3 regions of the Polyangium sorediatum genome follow, and region 3 is predicted to be linked to each of the others. Evidence: predicted binding sites of a transcription regulator. Region 3 holds the regulator's gene; each other region holds the start of a gene.
What was found. The regulator HrcA, encoded in region 3, represses chaperone genes, less so after heat shock. The targets are predictions, from matches to a motif close to GNTAGCACTCNCCNNNGGNGAGTGCTANC.
Positions count from the first base shown of each region.

Region 1: the regulator HrcA is predicted to act here: its motif matches at 1,589-1,617, upstream of groES (co-chaperone GroES).
Region 2: the regulator HrcA is predicted to act here: its motif matches at 1,769-1,797, upstream of groES (co-chaperone GroES).

Region 1 is NZ_JARZHI010000006.1:325,790-329,062, reverse strand. It holds gene groL (chaperonin GroEL) at 1-1,148, opposite strand, end outside; gene groES (co-chaperone GroES) at 1,191-1,496, opposite strand; tRNA gene QHF89_RS10650 (tRNA-Gln) at 1,935-2,005, shown strand; tRNA gene QHF89_RS10645 (tRNA-Glu) at 2,048-2,122, shown strand; gene QHF89_RS10640 (alcohol dehydrogenase catalytic domain-containing protein) at 2,262-3,200, shown strand; gene QHF89_RS10635 (metallophosphoesterase) at 3,202-3,273, opposite strand, start outside.
Region 2 is NZ_JARZHI010000013.1:54,283-57,555, reverse strand. It holds gene groL (chaperonin GroEL) at 1-1,311, opposite strand, end outside; gene groES (co-chaperone GroES) at 1,349-1,645, opposite strand; gene QHF89_RS17170 (hypothetical protein) at 2,099-2,707, shown strand; gene QHF89_RS17165 (hypothetical protein) at 2,707-3,273, shown strand, end outside.
Region 3 is NZ_JARZHI010000015.1:71,930-75,202, forward strand. It holds gene QHF89_RS18855 (response regulator transcription factor) at 1-43, opposite strand, end outside; gene QHF89_RS18860 (RluA family pseudouridine synthase) at 314-1,357, shown strand; gene hrcA (heat-inducible transcriptional repressor HrcA) at 1,349-2,398, opposite strand; gene QHF89_RS18870 (hypothetical protein) at 2,699-3,273, shown strand, end outside.

The DNA.
Region 1 (3,273 bases), on a different contig from region 3:
GCGCCGACGCGCACGACGGCCACGCCGCCGGCGAGCTTCGCGAGGCGCTCCTGGAGCTTCTCGCGATCGTAGTCGCTCGACGTGTCGCCGATCTGCTTGCGGATCGACTCGACGCGGGCCTTGATCGCGACCTTGTCGCCGGCGCCGTCGACGATGACGGTGTTGTCCTTGTCGATCTCGACGCGGCGGGCCGTGCCGAGGTCACGCAGCGTGGCGGTGTCGAGCTTCTGGCCGAGGTCCTCCATGAAGGCCGTCGCGCCCGTCAGGGTCGCGATGTCCTTCAGCATCTCCTTGCGGCGATCGCCGAAGCCGGGGGCCTTCACGGCGGCGACCTTGAGCGTGCCGCGCAGCTTGTTCACGACGAGCGTCGCGAGCGCCTCGCCCTCGATGTCCTCGGCGATGATGAGGACCTCGCGGCCGTTCTTCACGACCTGCTCGAGCACCGGGAGGAGATCGGCCATCGCCGAGATCTTCTTCTCGTTCACGAGGATGAGCGGGTTGTTGAGGACCGTCTTCATCTTCTCGGGATCGGTCACGAAGTACGGCGAGAGGTAGCCACGGTCGAACTGCATGCCCTCGACCGTGTCGAGCTCGGTCGACATGCGCTTGTTCTCTTCGACCGTGATCACGCCCTCCTTGCCGACCTTCTCCATCGCCTCGGCGAGGATGTTGCCGATCTCCTTGTCGCCGTTGGCGCTGATGGTGGCGACCTGGGCGATCTGGCCCTTGTCCTTGGTCGGGACGGCTTGCTTCTTCAGCTCGCCGAGGATCGCGCTGACGGCGGCGTCGATGCCGCGCTTCAGGTCCATCGGGTTGTGGCCGGCTTCGACGAGGCGGAGGCCCTCGTTGTAGATGGCCTGGGCGAGGACGGTCGCGGTGGTCGTGCCGTCGCCGGCCTTGTCGCTCGTCTTCGAGGCGACCTCACGGACCATCTGCGCGCCCATGTTCTCGAGCTTCGAGTGCAGCTCGACTTCCTTGGCCACGGTGACGCCGTCCTTCGTGACGACCGGCGAACCCCAGCTCTTCTCGATGACGACATTCCGGCCCTTGGGCCCGAGGGTCACCTTCACGGCCTCGGCGAGCGTGTTGACGCCCCGGAGGATCGCGGCGCGCGCGCTACGGCTGTAAATGATCTGCTTGGCGGACATGGATCTTCTTCCCTTTGGAGTTGGTGAGGAGAGGGCGGGCGTTCAGCTCGCGGCGCCTTCGCCGCCGGTGATCGCGAGCAGGTCGTCCTCGCGCAGGAGCACGTAGTCCTCGCCGTCGATCTTCACCTCGTTGCCGGCGTACTTGCCGAAGAGGACGACGTCGCCGACCTTGATGTCGAGCGGCCGGAGCTTGCCGTCGCGGAGCAGCTTGCCGTTGCCCACGGCCACCACGCGCCCCTCGATGGGCTTCTCCTTGGCCGAATCCGGGATGATGATCCCACCCTTCGTCTGGGTCTCGCTCTCGAGACGCTTGACCACGATGCGGTCGTGCAGCGGCCTGATCTTCATGATGGCTTCCTCTATCGTCTGTTGCGGGCCCCGGCGGGCCGACTCCCCCCGGCCGTGGCTCTTGGCCACGGAGGGTGTCGAGCACCAACGCCGCTGGCACTCGGCTATGCCGGTGGCTAAAACCGGCCCGGAAAATAGATCCCCCCTTTCCACCGTCAAGCCCACCCTGGGCCGGCCGGTCGTTTTTCCGGAGGGCGGCGTACGTCCCGGAAGCACCCCGAACGACCTGGTTCGGGGTGCACGGAGGACGGCGGGAGGACGAGCCCGGCCAAGACGGACGGAATTTCCAAGCGATCTCAAGCTGTTCCGAACAAACGACAAGAAGCGCTTGACAGGACCGACGGTTCGGCTAATTTGCGCGGCCCGTGGACGACGGAGCGATTGCTCCGGTGTTCCGCCGGTCCCTTGGTCCGCAGGGCCTGGGGAGAGCCGATCCTTTGGGGGATCGTCTAATGGCAGGACGACGGTTTCTGGCACCGTCTATCAAGGTTCGAATCCTTGTCCCCCAGCCCGAAGTCGGCTAAGAAGTGTCGCCGACGGATTTGAAAACTGGTCCCATCGTCTAGCGGTTAGGACGCCGGCCTCTCACGTCGGTAACGCGGGTTCAATTCCCGCTGGGATCGCCAGGTAAAACAGAAACAGCGAACAACGGCACCTTCGGGTGCCGTTTTCGTTTTGTGCCTTTGTTTCCGGACCTCGCTTCGGCCCGGTCGGCGCAAAAGACGCGAGGTTGCGCACGCGGTCCTCTTTTGAGAGAGAGGACGCATGAAGGCGCTCCAGTGCACAGAAAACGGCGTCGTCCTCGCCGACGTCCCCGATCCCGCGCCCGCGCCGGGCGAGGTCATCGTCAAGGTCCTGTCGGCCGGAATCTGCAATACCGACCAGGAGCTCGCCCGCGGCTACATGGGCTTTCGCGGCGTGCTCGGCCACGAGGTCCTCGGCCTGCACGCGGGCAAGCGTGTCGTCATGGAGATCAATTGCGCCTGCGGGAGCTGCGCGACCTGCCGCGCGGGCGGGCGCAACCATTGCCCCACGCGCACCGTGCTCGGGATCCTCGGCCGTGACGGCGGAATCGCCGAATTCGTACGGATCCCCGAGGAGAACCTGCATGTCTTGCCGGACGTGATCCCCGACGAGAGCGCAGCCTTCATCGAGCCGCTCGCCGCCGCGCTGCATGCCTTCGACGAGGCCGCGCCCCGGCCGGGGGATCGCGTTTGCCTGCTCGGCGACGGCAAGCTCGGCCTGCTCACGGGGCTCGCCCTCGCGGCGCGGCGCGGGGATCTCGGCCGCGCCGTCGCCGTCGGCCGGCACCGGGACAAACTCGCGATCCTCGAAGCCGCCGGGCTCGACGTCGCGCTCGAATCCGATTTTTCCGAGGCGGGGTTCGACCTCGTCGTCGAGGCGACCGGCCAGCCTGCGGGGCTCGCCCGCGCGCTCGCCATCGTGAAGCCGCGCGGCACGATCATCCTCAAGAGCACGTATGCAGGCGTTGCGAACATCGACCTCGCGCCCGCCGTCATCAACGAGAACAAGATCATCGGCTCGCGTTGCGGCGATTTTCAGCGCGCCATCGACGTGCTCGCCCGCGGCGGCGTCGACCCGCGCCCGCTCCTTTCGGCGCGGTATCCGCTCGCGGACGCCGCGCGCGCGTTCGCACGCGCCGCCGAGCCGGGCGTCTTGAAGGTGCTCGTCTTGCCGTCTTGAATCAGGCCGACACGAGCACGACGCGCGTCACCTCCGGCGGCGCGCCGACCCGCGCCGGCGGTCCCGCCGTGCC
Region 2 (3,273 bases), on a different contig from region 3:
GAACCGCTGCTCGTCGTTCACCTCGAGCGAGGCGAGCGAGGCCTGCGCGCGGATGAGCGCGACGCCGCCGCCGGGGACGATGCCCTCTTCCACGGCCGCGCGGGTCGCGTGGAGCGCGTCCTCGACGCGGGCCTTCTTCTCCTTCATCTCGGTCTCGGTCGCGGCGCCGACCTTGATCACGGCCACGCCGCCGACGAGCTTCGCGAGGCGCTCCTGGAGCTTCTCGCGATCGTAGTCGCTCGTCGTGTGCTCGATCTGGGCGCGGATCTCCTGCTGGCGCGCCTTGATCTTGTCCTTCTTGCCCTGACCGCCGACGATCGTCGCGTTGTCCTTGTCGATGATCACGGTCTTGGCGCGGCCGAGATCCGAGATCGTGACGTTCTCGAGCTTGAGGCCGAGCTCCTCCGCGATCACCTGGCCGTCCGTGAGGACCGCGATGTCCTTCAGCATCTCCTTGCGGCGATCACCGAAGCCAGGCGCCTTCACGGCCGCGCAGTGCAGCGTGCCGCGGAGCTTGTTCACGACGAGCGTCGCGAGCGCCTCGCCCTCGACGTCCTCGGCGATGATGAGGAGCTGCTTCTGGCTCTTCGCGATCGCCTCGAGGACCGGGAGGAGGTCCTTCATGTTGGAGATCTTCTTCTCCGAGATGAGGATGTAGGCGTCCTCCATGACGCACTTCATCGCCTCGGCGTCCGTCACGAAGTACGGGCTGAGGTAGCCGCGGTCGAACTGCATGCCCTCGACCACGTCGAGCGTCGTGTCGGCGCTCTTCGCCTCCTCGACCGTGATGACGCCTTCCTTGCCGACCTTCTCCATCGCGTCCGCGAGGAGCTTGCCGATCGTCTGGTCGCCGTTCGCGCTGATCGTGCCGACCTGCGCGATCTCCTTCGCGTCCTGCGTGAGCTTCGCCGAGCCCTTGAGGTTCGCGACGATGGACTCGACCGCCTTGTCGATGCCGCGCTTGATCTCCATCGGGTTGTGGCCCGCCGCGACGAGCTTGGAGCCCTCGCGGTAGATCGCCTGGGCGAGCACCGTCGCCGTCGTGGTGCCGTCGCCGGCGATGTCGCTCGTCTTCGAGGCCACCTCGCGCACCATCTGCGCGCCCATGTTCTCGAAGCGGTTCTCGAGCTCGATCTCCTTCGCGACCGTGACGCCGTCCTTGGTCACGGTGGGCGAACCGAAGCTCTTCTCGATCACGACGTTGCGGCCCTTCGGGCCGAGCGTGACCTTCACCGCGTCCGCGAGGGCGTTGACGCCCGCGAGGATCATGCTGCGGGCCGACTCGTTGTAGATGATCTCTTTGGCTGCCATCTCGATATCTCCAGAATTCAGGGGGCCGCGGCCCGAGTCACGCCTCGATCACGCCCAGGATGTCGTCCTCGCGCAGGATGAGGTGCTCTTCCCCGTCGAGCTTCACCTCAGTCCCCGAGTACTTCCCGAAGAGGACGCGGTCGCCTTCCTTCACGTCGAGGCGGCGCACGGTGCCGTCCTCGAGGACCTTGCCGTTGCCCACGGCGAGGACGGTGCCCTCCACGGGCTTCTCCTTGGCGGAGTCCGGGATGTAGAGCCCGCCCTTGGTCCTCTCCTCTTCCTTGAGTCGCTTGACGATCACGCGGTCCTGCAGCGGCCTGATCTTCGTCGCCATCGTGAAACCCTCCGGGGGTGGCCGAGAGCCACCAGATCCCATTCGCAATGGGCAGGCGCGGAGCGCGCGCATTCATGCTTGGCGCCCCCGCCACATGCCCGATGAGCTTGCGGTTTTTCGATTGTTAGCACTCACGGAGGGTGAGTGCTAACGAGCGGCCCGGAAGATAGTCATGGTCGTTCGGCTGTCAAGCGGCCGAAATTCGCGGCCGAAACGATCGCTGGCAGCCGCCCCCCGGGGTGGCCACAAATCCTCGGAATCCCTCGTAAAACCGTCTGCCGTGTGCTGGGCGTCGTGCGCCTGCTGCGGTAGATTCCGTTCATGAGGCCCGCGTCCGGCCCCGCGCCGTCCGCGAGCCTCTGCCGCCGGTCTTTCGAGGACGAGCTGTTCAACCGGGCGCGTGGCGCCTGCTGGATCCCGGTCCCAAGCGCCCCGTCCAGGACGAGGTGCCCCGTGAGCCGTACAACCAATATCGCGATCTCTCCCAGTATCTCCGACTACTTCATGGACGCCGTCGGCGATGCGCTGCGCGCGCGAAAGATCGAGGCCTCCGCGGCGTCGTCGCATTACCTCGTCGGGGTTCTCTGTGATTATGCCCACCCCAGCGAGGACAACGAGCCGGCTTTTTCCCGGCCCCTCGCTTTCCAGCTCCACGACGCGCTCGAGGCCTCGGGGACCACGCGCTTCCGCCGCCTGCGCGCGCTCGGGGACGGCGTGCTCTACGGGATCGGCTTTTTCGGCGGCCACGTCGACATCCGCGGGATCGACCGCGGCTACGTGATCCGCGTCGGCGCGACCGCGTACGACAACGCCTCGGCCATGCTGCGCACGCCGGGCCAGCGCGCGACCCACGACGTCCTGTCCGAGCTCGCCGATCGCTTCGAGCAATTCGTGGAGGTCCTGAACGAGGTCGCCGACGGCGCCATCGCGCAGGGCGCGCAGGGCCAGCGCGGGCTGCTCAAGCTCTACGAGCGCTGGCTCCGCACGGGCTCGTCGCGCATCGCGGAGGAGCTCGGCGCGCGTGGGCTCGTCGCGACACGTGGAAAGGAGGGCGTTCACTGATGGCGCCCTCGCTGCCAGCGCGCATTCAGGCAGCGCTCGAAGGCACGTACGGCATCCCGGAGGCGCCCTCGGTGGAGGACTTCATCCAGCCGATCGACGCGTCCGAGGAGGAAGGCCGCGAGGTCCTCTTCGTGCGCGAGGACGAGGACGGCGTCTCCATGGCGCTTCATTTGCCGCGCGCGGCGCTCGAACCGAAGAGCCCGCCGTTTGATCTGCTCTGCCAGGTCGTGGAAGGCGTGAGCCATTTCCTCTGCCTGGCCGAGCGCGCGCGTCGGGAGCTCCCGGTCACGCAGCTCGAGCTGGAGCTCCAGGCCGAGGTCGACAAGTACGTGCTCTTCGTGCACGGCCCGCTCGCCGCGCGGCGCTTCGATCCCAGCCGCGCGGCCCGCATCCGCGCGCGCCTCTTCGAGGCCGTGGCGTATCTCCATCCGCCTGGCACCGAGCGCGGCGATCGCTACCGCCTCGCCAATGATCTCGCCGCGCGCTTCGCGGGCAGGCTCGAAGAGAGCTTCGCGCGGCGTGGCCACTTCGATCGGATGCGCCGCGCGCTCCGCTCTTTCTACGCG
Region 3 (3,273 bases):
GCATGGTCACGCTGTCGTCGACGGCGAGGATGGTGCTGGCCACGGAACGGTCTCCTCTGGGGTAAAGCGCCGCTAGGGCTGTCTTTCGCGCTATCTTCGGTCTCGCGCGCGCAGCGTGTCAACAAGCCGGATGATTTTCCGCCGCGGGCGCCCATGCGGCGTTCGATGTCGGGCACCCACGATCGAGCGTTGCTCCGAAGAGCGGGCCGAGCATAGCGCAGTCGAGGCCCGCGAGGAAAAAACGAGCGGCATATTCATGCGCGGTACGTCATCGTGCGCGCACGGTTGGTCCGCATCCCCGCTGATTTTCTGCATGTCCCCGCGTCTCCCGCCTCGCACACGCCCCCGCGCCGCCCCGCGTGGTTCCCCTCGTACGCCGCCGCCCGCCGGTCAGCCCGCGAGCGCGCTCGGTTCGCCCGACGCGACCTGGGTCGTCCCGCCCGACCTCGGCGGTCGTCCGCTCGACGGCGTCGTCCGGACGCTCGCCGCGGTGTCCTGGTCCGACGCACGAAGGCTCATCGAGACCGGCAAGATCGCGATCGACGGGACGCAGCTCCTCGATTCGACGCGAAAGACGCGGGCCGGCGCGGAGATCACGCGGCATCCGCGCGCGCCTTCGCCGAAGGTCGCGCGCCTCGCGGAGATCGGCGAGGAGCTCGTGGTGCACATGGATCCGGCCCTCGTCGTGGTGCGAAAGCCCGCGGGGATCTCGACGATCCCGTTCGGCGACGAGTCGCCCGCGGAGCGCGAAAAGACGCTCGACGCGCTCGTGCGTGATCTGCTGGCGCGTCGCGACAAGATCCGCGGACGCGCGCCGCTCGGCGTGGTGCACAGGCTCGACAAGGCGACGAGCGGGCTGCTCGTCTTCACGCGGACGCTCGCGGCGAAGAAGCACCTCTCGCAGCAGTTCCGCGAGCACTCGGTGCGTCGTGTCTACCTGGCGATCGTGCACGGCGAGATCGGGAAGCGGACGTTTCGATCGAGGCTCATCGCGGATCGCGGCGATGGGCTGCGAGGTTCGCTCGAAGAAGGCGAGCGCCGCGGCGAGGGGCAGCTCGCGGTGACGCACGTCGAGCCGCTCGAACGGCTGCGCGGTGCGACGCTGGTCGCATGCCGGCTCGAGACGGGACGAACGCATCAGATCCGGATCCACCTCTCCGAGGCGGGACATCCGATCGTCGGGGAGAACGTGTACGTGCGCCGCTATGCGGGCACGCGCATCGACGCGCCGCGGCTCATGCTGCACGCGACGGAGCTCGGCTTCGTCCACCCGCAGACGGGCGACGAGGTCTTTTTTGAAGAACCCGCGCCCGAAGATTTTCAAAGCGTGCTCGAGCGGCTGCGCGCGTCAGGATGACCCGCGCCGTCCGCCGAGCGCTTCGCTCATCGCGGTGGCCGTCGCGTCCACGAGCGGCATGACCTTCGCGTAGTCCATGCGCGTCGGGCCGAGCACGCCGACCGTGCCGGCGACGCGCCCATGCTCGGTGTACGGCGCGACGACGAGGCTGAGATCCCCTTCGCCGAGCTCGCCGGCCTCGCTGCCGACGAACACCGTCACCGCGCCCGCGGCGATCACCTTGTCGAGGAGCGTCAGCAGATCCTCGCGCTCGGTGAGCGTGCGCAGCAGCTTCTTGAGACGCGATGCGTCGGTGTACTCGGGCAAGTCGATGAGCTTGCCTTGGCCCTCGATGACGACGTCGCCGCTGCGGCGGTTCACGTCAGCGGTGGCGCGGCTGCCGAGTTCGAAGGCGCGACGACGCAGGGCGTCGAGCGCGATGCGTTCGTCGGCGAGGCGGCGCGCGAAGAGGTCACGTGCTTCGCCGAGCGAGCGGCCTTCGATGACGTCGGCGAGCAGGTTGTGGATGCGCGTGAGCTCCGGCTCGGCGGGGACCTCTTCGATCTGGATGAAGCGGTTCTCGACGGTGCCGTCGGAGAAGACGAGCACGGCGAGGAGCTGGCCGGGGCGCGTGGGGATGAAGCGGAGCTGCGAGAGCGCGCGGAGCTCGGTGCGCGGCGAGGCGATGACCGCGGCCGTGCCGGAGAGCTCGGACAGGTACCGCCCGGCCTCGCGCATCGGGTCTGTCGCGACCGCATAGATCTCGGCGAAACGTTTGCCGAGCTTGGCCTGCTCCTCGGGACTGTAGGCGCGCGCCTGGACGAGCGTGTCGATGAAGAGGCGCAGCGCGCGATCCGTGGGGACACGGCCGGCGGAGGTATGCGGCTGCTTCAGGTACCCGGCCTCTTCGAGATCGGCGAGCACGTTACGAACGGAGGCTGCCGACAGATCGAGGCCATACTTACGCGCGAGCGTGCGACTTCCCACCGCCGCGCCTGTCGAGATGAACTCGGTGACGACGGCGAGCAGGATTTTGCGAGAGCGGTTCGTCAGGTCACTCATGATCGCATCCGTCCCTACGAGTCACCCGGGGCCGTCGTTTTCCTCCCCTGTGCTAGCTTGCTTCGCTTTTTGTAGGCCTGTTGGATGGGGGCGTCAAATCCGACCGACGAATCCCGGGCAAATTCTCCAGACGACTCCGAAGTGCCGGATTCGTGCCCTGTTTTTAGGGAGGGTGCCTTCCGGATCGTCCAAGAAACGTCTTCTTTCGCCTTCATCCACCTTCAACGGAGCGCGCCCTGGATCCCGGCTTCCTGCAGGTTCCAGGACACGCTCGCCCGCTCTGTCGCTATGGTAATCCGCGTGCTGCGATCCCGTCGCAAGTCGTCCGCCCGACCGGCGGGCGCGTTCTTGGTCCTGCTCGTGCTCGCGCTCTCCTTCGCCGTGGCCGGCTGCCCTTGCGCCGGCACCGTGGTGAACGCGAACCCGCAGCTCCGCTGGTGGCTCTTCTCGAACTTCGGGGCGAGTCGGATCTGCCCGGAGATGCTCAAGCTCGGCGTGTCGTTGAAGACCGACTCGGCTTCGCCCGCGATCGGCCGCTTCTTCCCGATGACGTGCAACTACACCGTCGATGACGCGCGTCAGACCGTGGCCGTCACGTTCGCAGGGACGGGATACGGCTACATGCAGCCGGCCAAGCGCGTCGGGTTCTCGGCGTCGACGACGATCGAGCTGCGGCCGGACTTCGCCATCGCCGACGACGACATCTACGTGTGGGGGCGGCTGAACCGCATCATCTCGGGGCCGGACTTCCGCGTCGGGTACATCGAGAACGCGGCGTTCAACATCGCCTCGAACATCCCACCCTTCGGCACGCTGACGAACTTCTTCGGCAACCAGGTGATGACGGGCGAGCTCACGCGCGGCTTCACCGTCGT